3 regions of the Streptomyces sp. NPDC056373 genome follow, and region 3 is predicted to be linked to each of the others. Evidence: riboswitches for the same ligand, from Rfam matches in the RefSeq annotation. Region 3 holds a riboswitch; each other region holds the start of a gene.

Region 1 (5,143 bases), on a different contig from region 3:
GCCACAGCAGCCCATGATTCACCTTCGAATGTGACCTACGCGACCGTAGGAAAGGGTTGACGGGCGGTGAGATAAGCCACTCCTAAAGTGTTCGCCAACTCCGGAATACCCCGCTTGTCAGGGATGTTTCGGGGTGAGCCGCCAGACCCGGAACCCGTTGATCCGGAAATGGCTCCAGACGGTCCGGAAGGCGAAATGGCCGCCGGTGTAGGGGTGCGGATCGGTGAGGTCGAAGACGAGTCGTCCGTTGTTCCACCATCGGACCGTGGAACCGTCGGACACGATCCGCACCCGGTTGGGCTCGTTCGGCACCAGCAGCGGCTCGGTGTAGTCGAAGACGAGGGGGCGGACGCCCGGTTCGCCGACGTAGCGGCGCAGCCGGGTCGTGGTGTTGTAGTTGGCCCCGTAGCCCGCGTAGTACGTCGTGAGGTGGTCGTACTCGTCGAGGGCTCCGCCGCGCGGTGTCGCGAAGAGGTCGCCCGGGGAGCGGACGTCGGTCGCGTTCCAGAAGTTGTTGAGGTCCGAGACCCGGTCGTTGACGCCGCCCTCGAAGACGGGGGTCGCGGTGTATTCGAGCAGGTACGGCCCGTCCAGCCGCCGCCTGAACCACACGGTCGCGCCACTCGGTACGTCGATCTCCAGCGTGCCGCGTAAGGCGGTGACGGTGCCGCCGTCCTGCAGTTCGGCCGCCCACTGCCCGAGGCCGTGACAGAAGTCGTCGCGTGCGAGGAGACGGCGGTGCGGGGACGCGGCGTGCGCGGTGGCCGTGGGGGCGAGGGCCCCCAGGGCGGCTCCGGCGGCCAGGGCTCCGAACGCTCTGCGGGTGGTCGGCACGGTGACACAACTCCTCGGAATCCGCCGGGAAGGCTCTGGAAAGCGCTTGCACTCCGGCCGTGATCACTCTGTCCCAACTGCCGCCGCCTGTCGATCCCTTGGGGCGGGCGACGGCGGGCGCACACACCGAAGGCCGGACCCGGGGATCGGGGTCCGGCCTTCGGTGGCGTGTCAGGCAGGTGGTCGTGCGGTGGGTCAGCCGACGGAGACGCCGTGCGAGCGCAGGAAGGCGACCGGGTCCACGTCCGAGCCGTAGTCCGGCGTGGTGCGGATCTCGAAGTGCAGGTGCGGTCCGGTCACGTTGCCGGTCGCACCCGAGAGGCCGACCTGCTGCCCCTCGGTCACGGTCTGGCCGGCCGAGACGGAGAGCTGGGAGAGGTGGGCGTACTGGGCGTAGTAGCCGTCGTCGAGCTTGATGACGACCTGGTTGCCGTACGCGCCGCCCCATCCGGCGGACACGACCGTGCCCGCGCCGACGGCCTTGAGGGAGGTGCCGGTCGGCACGACGAAGTCGACACCGGTGTGGTAGCCGCTGGACCACATGCTGCCCGACATGTGGTACGGGGTGCCGATGGTGGCACCGGTCACCGGGAGGGTGAAGCCGCCGGTGTCGCTCTCGGCGGCGGCCGGCTTCGCGGCGGTCTCCGTCTTCGGGGCCGAATCGGCGGCGGACGGCTTCGGAGCGGAGGCCTTCGGCGCGGACGGGGCCGAGGCCTTCGGGGCGCTCGCCGCCTTCTTGCCGATCGACAGCTTCAGGCCCGGGTGGATCAGCGACGGGTCGGAGCCGACGGCGTCACGGTTGTCCGCGTAGAGCTTCTTCCAGCCACCGCTGACGTGCTGCTCACCGGCGATCTTCGCGAGGTAGTCGCCGGCCTTGACGGTGTACGAGCGGCCGCCGTCTGCCTTTTGGGCGGCCTTTTCCGCGGCGGCCGGAGCCGACTGGACGGCCTTGTCCGGAGCGGACTGCGGGGTGGCGGCGTGGGCGCCGGCGGCCCCCATGAGAGGCAGGGCGAGAGCGGCCCCGCCGGTTCCGGCGACGGCGATGGAGCGGGTGAAACGCTGGGTCTTGGGACGGCGGTGCTTACCCTTCGCGGGCATGGCGAATTCCTCTCCGTCGCCTGCGAGGTGAGCTGTCGGGTGCGGGCTGGAGATGCCCGGCCGTGCCGTGGCGCGGCTGAACCCCAAGCCGTTCCGGGAACCGGAACAGGCGTCTTACCTGTGGGTCCCCCGCTCCTGCCGTGCTTCGGGTCAGTGTGTGCGGGCTCCGGGCGGCGGCAGGATTAGGCGTCCGTCCGGATTGGTGTGGAACGTAAGCGACCACGACGCAATAGGACAAGCTTGCGGTTGCTCGTGACGGCGTTTTTCTTGACGTGTCGCCACATATGCCGTCACCGAGCGTGGATTACCGATCTCCCGCTTGCTTCAATCGCCCTGGAAAATGCGGGGATTACGTGAACATGGCGACAGCATATCGTCACGAATATGACGATGGTCACGCACCCCGACCCCATCTCCTATGCGATCGGGGCACGTTATCCTCAAGCGGCTAAAATTCCCTATTCGGACAGAATGGCTACTTCCGCTTAAGGCGGACGACGGTGGCGTCCAGGTCCCCGCGCAATCCGACCCGCAGTCCGTGATGAAGCAGTACGGCCCCTCGGTGAACTTCTCCCGTTTCAAGGCATTCATACGATTCCGCCGGGTCGAGGCCACGCAGCCGGAGCGTCGGAACGGGCTCGCCGTAGCGCTGGGCCTGCAGCCAGGCGAAGACGACCGTCTCCTCGCCGAGGACGTACTGCACAGCGCTCAGCCCGCCCTCCGGAGGCCGCAGCCGGTACTGGTCGCCGCGCTGCACCACGGGCCGGATCTCCTTGTAGAGCCCCACCCACTCGGCCGCCTCGGCGAGCTCCTCCGGCGTCCACTTCGTGAGGTCGCCGCCGACCCCGAGCACCCCCGCCATGGCACTCACGAACCGGAACCGCAGCGAGCTGGCCCGGTGGTTGAGCATGGCGTTCGGGCTGTCGGTGACCCAGGCGGCCATGACCCGGGCCGGATGGATCTGGCTGAAGCCGTGCTGGATGGCGAGCCGGTCGAGAGGGTCGGTGTTGTCGGAGGTCCACACCTGGTCCGTGCGGCTCAGCACGCCGAGGTCGATCCGCCCGCCGCCGCCCGAGCAGGACTCGAAGGCCACCCCCGGATGGGCGGTCCGCAGCCGGTCCAGCAGGGCGTACAGGCCGTGCACGTGGTCGACCCACAGCCGCTGCGGGTAGGCGTCGTCCGGCCAGCCGGCGTCGGTGAAGCAGCGGTTGAAGTCCCACTTCACGTAGTCGATCGGCGCACTGGAGAGGAGGCCGTCGAGCTGCTCCCAGAGGTACTCCCGGACGTCCTCACGGGCGAGGTTGAGCACCAGCTGATTACGGAATTCCGTCCGCTTTCGTCCTGATTGGTACTGCACCCAGTCCGGGTGCGCGCGGTACAGGTCACTGTCCGGGTTGACCATCTCGGGCTCGACCCAGATCCCGAACTGCATACCGAGGCCGTGCACATGGTCGGCGAGCGGCTTCAGCCCACCCGGGAAGCGGTCGAGGTTCGGGCTCCAGTCACCGAGCCCGGCCCGGTCACTGGTACGCGCCCCGAACCAGCCGTCGTCGACCACGAACAGCTCGACACCCATGGCGGCGGCCCGCGCGGCGAGCTCCCGCTGCTGCTCCTCGGAGATGTCGAACTCGGTGGCCTCCCAGGAGTTGAACAGCACCGGCCGGTCCCGGTCCGCGTCCGGGATCACGTACGCCCGCTGGTAGGCGTGCCAGGCGCGGCTCGCCCCGCCGAACCCGCCGTCACACCAGAGCCCGGCGAAGACGGGGGTCGTGTACGACTCCCCCGCGCCGAGCATCAGCAGGCCCGAGTCGTCGTAGCCGGCGCCGCCGGTGATCTGCACGCGCGCGTCCGGGAGCTGGGCCACGGCGATGCGCCAGGACCCGGACCAGCCCAGGGCGCAGCTGTAGACCTCGCCGCGCTCCTCGGTGGCGTCGGTGTCGAGGGCGACCCAGGGCAGGTGCTGGTGGGAGGTATGGCCGCGACGGCTGCCGATGACCTTCTCGCCGTGGGTGAGCCCGGAGCGGGTCAGCCGGGACTCGGCGCCCCAGCGGCCGTGCAGCTGGGACAGACGCCAGGTGTCGCGGTCGGGCAGGGTCCAGGTGGCGGAGTCGGCACGGAGCAGCTCGACGGCCGGCCCCTGGTTGTCCAGGGTCACCCAGCGCTCGACGACATCCGCCGAGGGGCGCATCCGGTAGTGCAGGGTGATGGCCAGCTCGCCGTCGCGGAACCGCAGCCGCAGCTCGCCGTCCTCGGCGTCGTGCCCCGCGTAGGCCCACTCGGTGCCCCGTCGCTCGGCGGTGCGTACGGACAGGGCGGGGCGGACGAAGCGGGGGCCGCCTTCGACCGGGTACTCCTCGCGTCCGTCGAGCTGCGACTCGAAGGGCCAGAAGTCCGGCAGCGGCCGGACGGCGAGGGCCTCGGCGTCGGCCAGGCCGATCCGGGGGCCCCAGTGCAGGTGCAGCAGCTCGTCCCGGTCGGTGACATGGACGGCATAGCTGCTGGCCGGCCCGGAGAGGACCCAGGTACGACCGTCTTCGGAGATGTCCAGCATCGTGCCCTCACATATTCGAACAAGCCCGACCAGGTGCGACCAGGCGGCAACATCATCAGGGGCCGCGGGGCTTCCCGGCAACGCCTGTGGACAACTCATTGCCCCAGGCAGGCATGTCGTATCGTCGAGTGACGCCCGTCGACGAGCCGCGCCGGCGGCGCCGAAGGGGAGGAGCCCTCGTGACACAGCAGGTCCCGTCGACCGAGCCCGAGCTGGCCGGAGTGCGCAACTTCCGTGACGTGGGCGGACTTCCGACCGTGGACGGGCGGCGGGTGCGCCATGGCGTGCTGTTCCGCAGTGGCCACCTCGCCCACGCGACCGTGGAGGACGCCGCCTTCCTGACGACTCTGGGCCTGCACACCGTCTTCGACTTCCGCAACGCGGCGGACCAGAAGCTCGAGGGGCCGGACGTCGAGCTGCCCGGCGTGCGCAATGTGAACCTGCCGTTGAGCGACCCCGCCGACGGCGCCGAGTTCTGGAAGATGGTGCGCGACGGCGACCTGGACCAGCTGCGCGAGATCCTTTCGGACGGCAAGGGCGCGGGCCGCATGATCGCCTCGTACCGCACGATCATCAAGCACCGCACCGAGGAGCACTCCCGGGTGCTGCACGCGCTCGCCGAGGACAGTGTCCCCGCCCTGATGCACTGCGCTGCGGGCA
Region 2 (5,143 bases), on a different contig from region 3:
GATGCGGCGGTGCACCGGCTTGAGGCCGTCGCGTGCGTCCGGCAGGGCGCGGGAGTAGATGACCGAGTACGCGTACTCGAGGAAGGAGCCCTGCATCTCGTCGACGACGTCGATGTCGAGGATCCGCTCCTCGTACGAGTCGTCGGGCGGCGGGGTCTTCGTGCTGCGGCGGGCCATCGCTGCCGGCTCCTTCTGTTTCCTGGTCGCTCGCCTACGGGCACTGATGCCGGTGATGAGAGGCCGATCGTGCTCAACCCTTCGGGCCTCCGCGCGCTCGCCCTCTCATCACCGGCGCGCCCTTCGGCTCGCTCATGCTGAAGCGTGAACGAGAACTGACGCCGACCATTGTGGACCGCCGCACTGACAACCGGGACCGCGACCCGGTCCGGGGCACACCCCGTACTGCGGGACAAGGTCGCCGCCGGGAACTTCACCAGCGCTCCGCACGCTTGCATACAGTGGCAGGACCGGCAGGAAAATCGCGGTCTGAACAACCGCTCCGCGAGCGAAGGGACGTACATGCCCATGGGTCACACGGCCACAGCCCAGGCAGGCTCCGGGGGCCTGACAGCGACCGAGCACCGCCTGGCCAACGGTCTGCGCGTGGTGCTCTCCGAGGACCACCTGACCCCGGTCGCGGCGGTGTGCCTCTGGTACGACGTCGGCTCACGCCACGAAGTCAAGGGACGTACCGGCCTGGCTCACCTTTTCGAGCACCTCATGTTCCAGGGCTCCGCGCAGGTCAAGGGCAACGGTCATTTCGAGCTCGTCCAGGGCGCGGGCGGCTCGCTGAACGGCACGACCAGCTTCGAGCGGACCAACTACTTCGAGACCATGCCCGCCCACGAGCTGGAGCTCGCCCTCTGGCTCGAGGCCGACCGTATGGGCTCGCTGCTGGCCGCGCTCGACGACGAGTCGATGGAGAACCAGCGCGACGTCGTCAAGAACGAGCGCCGCCAGCGCTACGACAACGTCCCGTACGGCACCGCCTTCGAGAAGCTGACCGCCCTCGCCTACCCGGAGGGCCACCCCTACCACCACACCCCGATCGGTTCGATGGCCGACCTGGACGCGGCGACCCTGGAGGACGCGCGCGCGTTCTTCCGCACCTACTACGCGCCGAACAACGCCGTGCTCTCCGTGGTGGGCGACATCGACCCGGAGCAGACCCTGGCCTGGGTCGAGAAGTACTTCGGTTCCATCCCGGGCCACGACGGCAAGCCCGCCCCGCGCGACGGCTCGCTGCCGGAGACGATCGGCGAGCAGCTGCGCGAGGTCGTCGAGGAGGAGGTCCCGGCCCGTGCCCTGATGGCCGCCTACCGGCTGCCGCACGACGGCACGCGCGCGTGCGACGCGGCCGACCTGGCCCTCACCGTCCTCGGCGGCGGTGAGTCCTCCCGCCTGTACAACCGGCTCGTGCGCCGCGACCGTACGGCCGTGGCGGCCGGCTTCGGCCTGCTGCGGCTCGCCGGGGCGCCCTCCCTGGGGTGGCTGGACGTGAAGACGTCCGGTGACGTGGAGGTTCCGGTCATCGAGTCCGCCATCGACGAGGAGCTCGCCCGGTTCGCCGAGGAGGGCCCCACGGCCGAGGAGATGGAGCGCGCCCAGGCCCAGTTGGAGCGCGAGTGGCTGGACCGGCTCGGCACGGTCGCGGGCCGCGCCGACGAACTGTGCCGGTACGCGGTGCTGTTCGGCGACCCGCAGCTCGCCCTGACCGCCGTGCAGCGCGTGCTGGAGATCACGCCGGAGGAGGTCCAGGAGGTCGCCAAGGCCCGCCTGCGGCCCGACAACCGCGCGGTGCTCGTCTATGAGCCGACCGCCCCCGAAGCCCCCGCCGACCAGGACGAGAACGAGGAGGCGGCCCGGTGACCGAGCTCGCCACGATGGACTTCCACCCCCGGCCGCAGGCGGGCGACGCCAAGCCGTGGGCCTTCCCGGCCCCCGAGCGCGGCTCGCTGGACAACGGCCTCACGGTGCTGCGCTGCCACCGCCCCGGCCAGCAGGTCGTCGCCGTGGAGGTGCTGCTCGACGCCCCCCTGGACGCCGAGCCCGCCGGCCTCGACGGTGTGGCCACGATCATGGCCCGGGCCTTCTCCGAGGGCACCGACAAGCACTCCGCCGAGGACTTCGCCGCCGAGCTGGAGCGCGCCGGCGCCACCCTCGACGCGCACGCCGACCACCCCGGCGTCCGGCTCAGCCTGGAGGTGCCGGCCTCCCGGCTCGCCAAGGGACTGGGCCTGGTCGCCGACGCCCTGAGGGCACCCGCGTTCGCCGACAGCGAGGTCGAGCGGCTGGTCGCCAACCGTCTCGACGAGATCCCGCACGAGCTGGCCAACCCGTCCCGCCGCGGGGCCAAGGAGCTCTCCAAGGAGCTGTTCCCGGCGGCCTCGCGCATGTCGCGGCCGCGGCAGGGCACCGAGGAGACCGTCGCCGCCATCGACTCCGCGGCCGTACGCGCCTTCTACGAGAAGCACGTCCGCCCCGCCACGGCCACCGCGGTGGTCGTCGGTGACCTCACCGGCATCGACCTCGACGCCCTGCTCGGGGACACGCTCGGCGCCTGGACGGGCTCCCCGGCCGAGCCGCGTCCCGTGCCGCCGGTGACCGCCGACGACACCGGCCGGGTCGTCATCGTGGACCGCCCCGGAGCCGTCCAGACCCAGCTGCTGATCGGCCGTATCGGCCCGGACCGGCACGACCGCGTGTGGCCCGCGCAGGTGCTCGGCACCTACTGCCTCGGCGGCACCCTCACCTCCCGCCTGGACCGCGTCCTGCGGGAGGAGAAGGGCTACACCTACGGGGTACGGGCGTTCGGCCAGGTCCTCAGGTCCGCCCCCGACGGCACGGGTGCGGCGATGCTCGCCATCAGCGGCTCCGTGGACACGCCCAACACCGGCCCCGCCCTGGAGGACCTCTGGACGGTGCTGCGCACCCTCGCCGCCGAGGGACTCACCGACGCCGAGCGGGACGTCGCCGTGCAGAACCTGGTCGGCGTCGCGCCGCTGAAGTACGAGACGGCGGCGGCCGTCGCGAGCACGCTGGCCGACCAGGTCGAGCAGCACCTGCCCGACGACTACCAAGCCACGCTGTACCGGCAGCTCGCCACCACCGGCACCGTGGAGGCCACCGCAGCGGCCGTCAGCGCCTTCCCGGTGGACCGGCTGGTGACCGTCCTCGTCGGTGACGCGGCGCAGATCAAGGCGCCTGTCGAGGCGCTCGGCATCGGCGAAGTCACCGTCGTCGCCGCCGAGTAACGGCACGCGCGCTCAGGGGCCCTGGATGTCTTCGAAGGCACCAGGGCTCCTTTATGCCCGAATTGGGATGGGAGTTGCCTGTCTGCCCTGTGGGATGCGCTACAAAAGCCGGGATGCGTTTGGGAATTGAAAGTGGCGCCGCTTAGCGTCGTCCGGGCTGTTCGTCAGGCAGTGCGCCGCACCCGCGGCACCGGACAGTCATCGCCGAGTCCCCGTACGGCGCGAGCCAGGGGAGCCGGGGACCCACCGCAGTCCCTGGGGTGAATCGGACGCCCGCGCGTGTCGCGAGGGAGTCCGTAGGAGACCTTCCTGCTCCGAACCCGTCAGCTAACCCGGTAGGCGAGAGGGAAGGAAAGGACCAGCCACCACATGGCGTTCACTCGCGCCACCGGGAAGCACCGACGTCCCAGCAGGATCCAGCGCCGCACCGCCCGCGCGGCGGGTGTCGCGGCCCTCGCCACCACCGGCGTGATCGGCACGGTGGCGGCCCCCGCGGCCTTCGCCGCCGAGCCCAGTGCCGAGCAGACCGGCCTCACCCCCGTCGTCACCATGGGTGACACCGTGGCCCAGCAGATCGACGCCCAGGCCATCGCGCAGCAGCAGGCCGCCGAGGAGGCCGCCGCCAAGCAGAAGGCCGAGGAGGCCGCCCGCAAGCGGGCCGCCGAGGTGGCCGAGAAGGCCAAGGCGGAGGCCGAGAAGGCCCGCGAGGTCGAGGAGCGCGCCGCCCGTGAGGCCGAGCGCAAGCGCCTCAACGCCTTCGTGCCCCCGATCTCCGGCTCGTACGTCTCCACCGGCTACAAGGCGAGCAGCGGTCTGTGGTCCTCCGGCAGCCACACCGGCGTCGACTTCCACGCCGCCACCGGCACCTCCGTCCACGCGGTCGGCAGGGGCGAGGTCGTCGAGGCCGGCTGGGGCGGCTCCTACGGCAACAACATCGTGATCAAGATGGACGACGGCACGTACACGCAGTACGGCCACCTGTCGTCCATCGGCGTCTCGGTCGGCCAGAAGGTCACCCCCGGCCAGCAGATCGGCCTGTCCGGCGCGACCGGCAACGTCACCGGCCCGCACCTGCACTTCGAGGCGCGTACGAGCCCCGACTACGGCTCGGACATCGACCCGGTCGCCTACCTCCGCTCGCACGGCGTCAACGTCTGACCGGAACGCCTCCGCCGTTCCCCGAAGCCCCGGCTCCCCGAGCCGGGGCTTTCGGTGCTTCTCCGGACGCCCCCGGATGTCCCGCCTGGACGTCCGCGGGACGCCCGCCCGATGTCCGCGGGCCCGTTCCGGATCTCCTCGCGTGTCCGCTGTCCAAAAAATATCCCTGGATTCTCGCCTGCCGTCGGAAATTCCGGCTCATTGCAATAGAGTCACGGAAACACGCGCCGCTCGTCGGCGTTTCACGGGGATTAAGCGAGGTCCGGTCATGCGTATTCCCGCGCACTCGGTGTGCACCGCCATCCGGGACGACATCGTCGCGGGTGTCCACGCACGCGGCAGCCGGCTCACCGAGGAACTCCTCGCCCGCCGCTACGGCGTCTCGCGGGTGCCCGTCCGCGAGGCGCTGCGCACGCTGGAGGCCGAGGGCTTCGTGGTGACCCGCCGGCACGCGGGCGCGTGCGTGGCCGAACCCACCGTGCAGGAGGCCGGCGACCTGCTGGAGATGCGGATGCTCCTGGAGCCGCTCGGTGCGGCCCGCGCCGCCCAGCGCCGCACCGAGGCGCATCTGAAGGTCCTGCGCGGCCTGGTCCGGCTGGGCCAGGACCGGGCCCGGCGCGGCAACAGCGACGACCTGCGCTCCCTGGGCGCCTGGTTCCACGAGACGCTGGCCCAGGCCTCCGGCAGCCCGGCCCTGACCTCGATGCTCACCCAGCTCCGCCACAAGATCG
Region 3 (5,143 bases):
GCGTCGTCCTGCCAGCGCGCCTTCAGGTCGCGCAGCCGTTCGACGCGCTCGCGGGCCTGCTGCTGCTCACGCCGGAGGTCGTCGATCTCCGCGCGCTGTGAGACGTACTCCCGCATCGGGTAGGCCAGGGCCACGATCAGCGAGCACATCACCAGGGCGAGCAGGGCGGCCCGGCCGGTGAGCCGCGAGCGGCGGGCCTGGCGCCTGGTCTGGGAGCGGTAGACCCGGGCCGCGGTCTGCTCGCCGAGCAACCGGATCCTGGTCGCGGTGGAGAACCGGTCCCGGTCCTTCACGGCCATCTGTCCGCCTCCCGCTCCACCGTCATACGCGCGTACGTCCCCGGACACGGTACGGGACCGAGTACGGGGACGTACGTACGACGCTGCTACTTGGGCGTGGGTCAGCCCTTGAAGCGCGGGAAGGCGCTGCGGCCGGCGTACACCGCGGCGTCGTCGAGGATCTCCTCGATGCGCAGCAGCTGGTTGTACTTGGCGACGCGCTCGGAGCGGGCCGGGGCGCCGGTCTTGATCTGGCCGCAGTTGGTGGCGACGGCCAGGTCGGCGATGGTGACGTCCTCGGTCTCGCCGGAGCGGTGGGACATCATGCACTTGAAGCCGTTGCGCTGGGCCAGCTCGACGGCGTCCAGGGTCTCGGTGAGCGAACCGATCTGGTTGACCTTGACCAGGAGCGCGTTGGCCGCGCCCTCCTCGATGCCGCGGGCGAGGCGCTCGGGGTTGGTGACGAACAGGTCGTCGCCGACGAGCTGGACCTTGTCACCGAGCTTGTCGGTGATGGTCTTCCAGCCCTCCCAGTCGTCCTCGAACAGCGGGTCCTCGATGGAGACGAGCGGGTACGCGTCGACGAGCTCCGCGTAGTACTCGGTCATCTCGGCGGCCGAGCGGCCCTTGCCCTCGAAGGTGTAGACGCCGTCCTTGTAGAACTCGGAGGCGGCGACGTCGAGCGCGAGGGCGATCTGCTCGCCGGGGGTGTAGCCGGCCTCCTTGATCGCCTCGAGGATGAGGTCGAGGGCCTCGCGGTTGGAGCCGAGGTCCGGGGCGAAGCCGCCCTCGTCGCCGAGGCCGGTGGCCAGGCCCTTGCTCTTCAGGACCTTCTTCAGGGTGTGGTAGACCTCGGCGCCCCAGCGCAGGGCCTCGGAGAAGGACTCCGCGCCGATCGGGGCGATCATGAACTCCTGGATGTCCACGTTGGAGTCGGCGTGCGAGCCGCCGTTCAGGATGTTCATCATCGGCACCGGCAGCAGGTGCGCGTTGGGGCCGCCCAGGTAGCGGAAGAGGGGGAGGTCGCTGGCCTCGGAGGCGGCGTGGGCCACGGCGAGGGAGACGCCGAGGATGGCGTTGGCGCCGAGCGAGCCCTTGTTGTCGGTGGCGTCCAGGTCGAACATGGCCTGGTCGATCAGGCGCTGCTCGGTGGCGTCGTAGCCGACCAGCTCCGGGCCGATCTGCTCGATGACCGCGAGCACGGCCTTCTCCACACCCTTGCCGAGGTAGCGGTTCGAGTCGCCGTCGCGGAGCTCGATGGCCTCGAAGGCGCCCGTGGAGGCGCCGGACGGGACGGCGGCACGACCGGTGCTGCCGTCGTCGAGGCCGACCTCGACCTCGACCGTGGGGTTGCCTCGGGAGTCCAGGATTTCCCGGGCTACGACGACGTCGATGGACGGCACGAGCATCTCCTTCTTCATGTGACGCGGTGACGCGGGTCGCGCGGACCCTGCGAGGTGCGGGCCCGGTGGCTCGCGACATGAGCCTAACCGGCTCCGGGCGATCGGCCACCGGGTCGCCCACCCCATGGACAGAACCGAGAGTAAATTGTTTCTGAACGGAACAAAGCCGGTCGCCGAAAAAACCCCGCCCCGGCGCGTACGGGGGATGACGCACCGGGGCGGGGAGCACGGGGACCCTGGGCGGGTCCGGGTGGGCCGCTGCTTACTTCAGGTGCAGCTGCTGGCCCGGGTAGATGAGGTTGGCATCGTCGACGATGTCCTTGTTCAGCTCGAAGAGCTTCTCCCAGCCGCCCTTGACCTTCTTGTCCGCGGCGATCGAGCTGAGGGTGTCACCCTTGACGACCTTGTACTCGCCGTCGCCCTTCTTGACCTTCTTGCCGGTCGGGGTGGTGACGGTCTTCTTGGCCGCCGGGCGCTCGTCGGAGCGGGAGGCCGGCTGCTGCTCGGTCTGACGGGACTCGGTGCTCTGCTGGCTCTGCTGGCTCTGCGAGGAGCTGCCGGAGTCGCTCGAGGAGCCGCCGCCGGTGGAGGCGCCGGACAGGCCCTTGCCGCAGACCGGCCAGGCGCCCTTGCCCTGGCTCGCCAGGACCTTCTCGGCGACCTGGATCTGCTGGTCCTTGCCGGCCTTGTCGGCGGTGGAGGCGTACTGGGTGCCGCCGTACGCGGCCCAGGTGGAGGCGGAGAACTGCAGACCGCCGTAGTAGCCGTTGCCGGTGTTGATGGACCAGTCGCCGCCGGACTCGCACTGGGCGACCGTGTCCCACTCGGAGGTGGTGGCGGCGGAGGCGTTGCCGGCCGCCATCAGCGGGGCGGCGACGGCGACACCGGCGACACCGGCGAGCGCGGCGGCGCGGGTGGCCTTGGACGGACGACGGTGCTTGCCCTTGCCGGAAAACAGCATGGATGGATCCCCTCACCGACGCCTGCGAGGTGAGCTGTCGGGTTCGGGCCGGTTGAGTTGCCCGGCCGCGTCCCTGAAACGGGACGCGGCTTCACCCCAAGCCCTTCCGGCACAACCGGCCGGTCGGGCACCTACCTTGGGTCCCCCGCTCCTGCCTACGGCGCTTGACGCGACGACTGTTCCCGTACGGCCGCTGGCAGGATTCGGCGTTGCGGCAGCCGGGGCTCGCGGTGGCGAGCGGTCACGACCGTAGACACGTGATCCGGAGAATTTCAAAGACGATCAGGGCTTCTGAGATCTATCTCTCACGGGCCCCAAACGGGACATCAGCCACGAAACAGGGCGCGAACTCACCCGGTTTCGGGGTGAGTTCGACCGCCGTTTCCGCACTGCCCGAACAGCTACTTCTCGTCCGCTTCGCCCTCGACCGTGAGCGTCTGACCGGGGAGGATGAGGTTCGGGTCGGCGCCGACCTCCTTCTCGTTGCCCTCGTAGAGCGCGTGCCATCCGCCGCTGACCCGAAGGGCGTCGGCGATGGACCAGAGGCTGTCGCCGATGCCCACGATGTAGGCGCCTTCGGAATCGCCGGAACTCTCCTCGGCGGGCGCGGAGTGACGCCCCGTCGCCTTCCCCTCGGGGCCACCGTCGGACGCGCCGGTCTCGTCGGCACTGGGGCCGCGGTGGCGGCCGGAACCGGTGTCGCCCGGCCGCGAGGAGTCGTCGCCCTGCCGGGCGCTGTCGGCCTTGTCGCTCTTCGAGGCGCCCGACGAGGAGTCGTCGGACTGCTGCTTCTGCGACGAACCAGTGGGTTCGGTCGACTTGTCCGGCTTGGCGGTTTCGTCCTTCGAGGCCGACGCGTCAGGCGATGACGAGGGAGAGGAGGAAGGGCCGTCCGAGGGGGACGAACCGAGCGAGTCGAGCAGGCCGGGCGAGTCGACCTCGCCGGACGAGTCGGACGCCCCGGACGAGTCCGACCCCTTGCCCTGCTCGAGGCCGGAGAGCAGTCCGCAGGTGCGCCAAGCGCCCACGCCCTGGTCGGCGAGGATTCTCTCGGCCACGGCTATCTGCTGGGAGCGGCTGGCCAGGTCGGCACTCGCGGCGTAGTCCAGACCGCCGTGACTCTCCCAGTCCTCCTGGGACAACTGCAGGCCGCCGTAGTAGCCGTTGCCGCTGTTCTCGCTCCATGCGCCGCCGGTCTCGCAGTCCGCGACCCGGTCCCAGGTCGTGCCGTCGGCCGCACTGGCGCCGGAGGCCCCGAGGAGGGGGATCGCGATGGCGGAGCCGGTCACTCCGGCCGCGACGAGGAGAGCCGGAGCCTGGCGGGGGCGACGGTGCCGACCGTTCCCGGAGAGCATACGGAGACCTTTCACGCGACAGCAGTGACCGACGCGGCGTGAATCCCTCCGCGTTGATGGGTGAACGTATCGGCAGACGATCACTTGTCACAAGTTCATGCCGCGCAGATCACGTGAAGATCACAGGTCTGATGTTTCGTCACCTTCAGCGGGGGCTACCGGAGCGAACTCCACCGGCAGTGTGCGCAGCCCCCGCATGATGAGGCCGCCGCGCCATCTCAGCTCGGCCGGATCCGCGGCCAGCCGGAGGTCCGGGAGGCGGGTCAGCAGGGTGGAGAGGGCGGTCTGGCCCTCCAGGCGGGCGAGCGGGGCGCCGAGGCAGTAGTGGATGCCGTGGCCGTATCCGAGGTGCTGGTTGTCGAGGCGGGAGAGGTCCAGTACGTCCGGATCGGCGAACCGCTCCGGGTCCCGGTCCGCGGCGGCCAGCACGACGAGGACGGGGTCACCCGCCTCGATGTGCTGCCCGCCGAGGGTGAGCGGCTGCGTGGCGAAACGCCAGGTGGCGAGTTCGACGGGGCCGTCGAAGCGGAGGAGTTCCTCGACGCCGGTCTCCAGGAGGCCGCTCTCCCCGGCGGCGAGGGACGCCTGGAGCCGGGCACGCTGCCCGGGGTGGGTGAGCAGCGCGTAGGTGCCGTTCCCTATGAGGTTGACGGTTGTCTCGAAACCGGCGAACAGCAGGATGAAGGCCATGGCCGCCGCCTCGTTCTCGGTGAGGTGCTCGCCGTGGTCGGAGGCGCGGATCAGACCGGAGATGAGGTCCTCACCGGGGGCGGGTTCGGCGGGCAGCGCCTCACGCTTGCGGTGGATGAGGTCGGCGAGGTAGCCGCGCATCTTCTTCACCGACCGCGCCACACCGCCCCTGGGGCCGCCCTGGTGACGGATCATCATGCCCGCCCAGTCACGGAAGTCGTCCTGGTCCTCGCGCGGGACGCCGAGCAGGTCGCAGATGGCGTAGATGGGGAGCGGGAAGGCGAACTCGTGGATCAGGTCGGCGGATCCCTTCGCCGCGAAACCGTCGATCAGAGTGTCGGTGAGCTCCTGCACCCGCGGCGCGAACTCGGCGACCCGGCGGGGTGTGAACGCCTTGGAGACCAGCCGCCGCAGCCGGGTGTGGTCCGGCGGGTCGATGTTCAGCAGATGCGTCAT

The links. Region 3 has a riboswitch for cyclic di-AMP ahead of ACFCXS_RS15170 (transglycosylase family protein). Riboswitches for the same ligand answer to the same signal wherever they lie in the genome.
Positions count from the first base shown of each region.
Region 1: another riboswitch for cyclic di-AMP. It lies ahead of ACFCXS_RS38345 (peptidoglycan DD-metalloendopeptidase family protein); the one in region 3 lies ahead of ACFCXS_RS15170 (transglycosylase family protein).
Region 2: another riboswitch for cyclic di-AMP. It lies ahead of ACFCXS_RS34385 (M23 family metallopeptidase); the one in region 3 lies ahead of ACFCXS_RS15170 (transglycosylase family protein).

Region 1 is NZ_JBHJPX010000030.1:36,322-41,464, reverse strand. It holds gene ACFCXS_RS38350 (DUF6250 domain-containing protein) at 118-834, opposite strand; gene ACFCXS_RS38345 (peptidoglycan DD-metalloendopeptidase family protein) at 1,030-1,932, opposite strand; cyclic di-AMP (ydaO/yuaA leader) riboswitch at 1,937-2,093, opposite strand; gene ACFCXS_RS38340 (alpha-galactosidase) at 2,408-4,483, opposite strand; gene ACFCXS_RS38335 (tyrosine-protein phosphatase) at 4,663-5,143, shown strand, end outside.
Region 2 is NZ_JBHJPX010000021.1:14,868-20,010, reverse strand. It holds gene ACFCXS_RS34400 (DNA topoisomerase (ATP-hydrolyzing) subunit A) at 1-177, opposite strand, end outside; gene ACFCXS_RS34395 (pitrilysin family protein) at 520-1,869, shown strand; gene ACFCXS_RS34390 (M16 family metallopeptidase) at 1,866-3,254, shown strand; cyclic di-AMP (ydaO/yuaA leader) riboswitch at 3,447-3,611, shown strand; gene ACFCXS_RS34385 (M23 family metallopeptidase) at 3,624-4,412, shown strand; gene ACFCXS_RS34380 (GntR family transcriptional regulator) at 4,681-5,143, shown strand, end outside.
Region 3 is NZ_JBHJPX010000006.1:336,111-341,253, reverse strand. It holds gene ACFCXS_RS15180 (septum formation initiator family protein) at 1-299, opposite strand, end outside; gene eno (phosphopyruvate hydratase) at 401-1,681, opposite strand; gene ACFCXS_RS15170 (transglycosylase family protein) at 1,944-2,642, opposite strand; cyclic di-AMP (ydaO/yuaA leader) riboswitch at 2,647-2,815, opposite strand; gene ACFCXS_RS15165 (transglycosylase family protein) at 3,044-3,997, opposite strand; gene ACFCXS_RS15160 (cytochrome P450) at 4,118-5,143, opposite strand, start outside.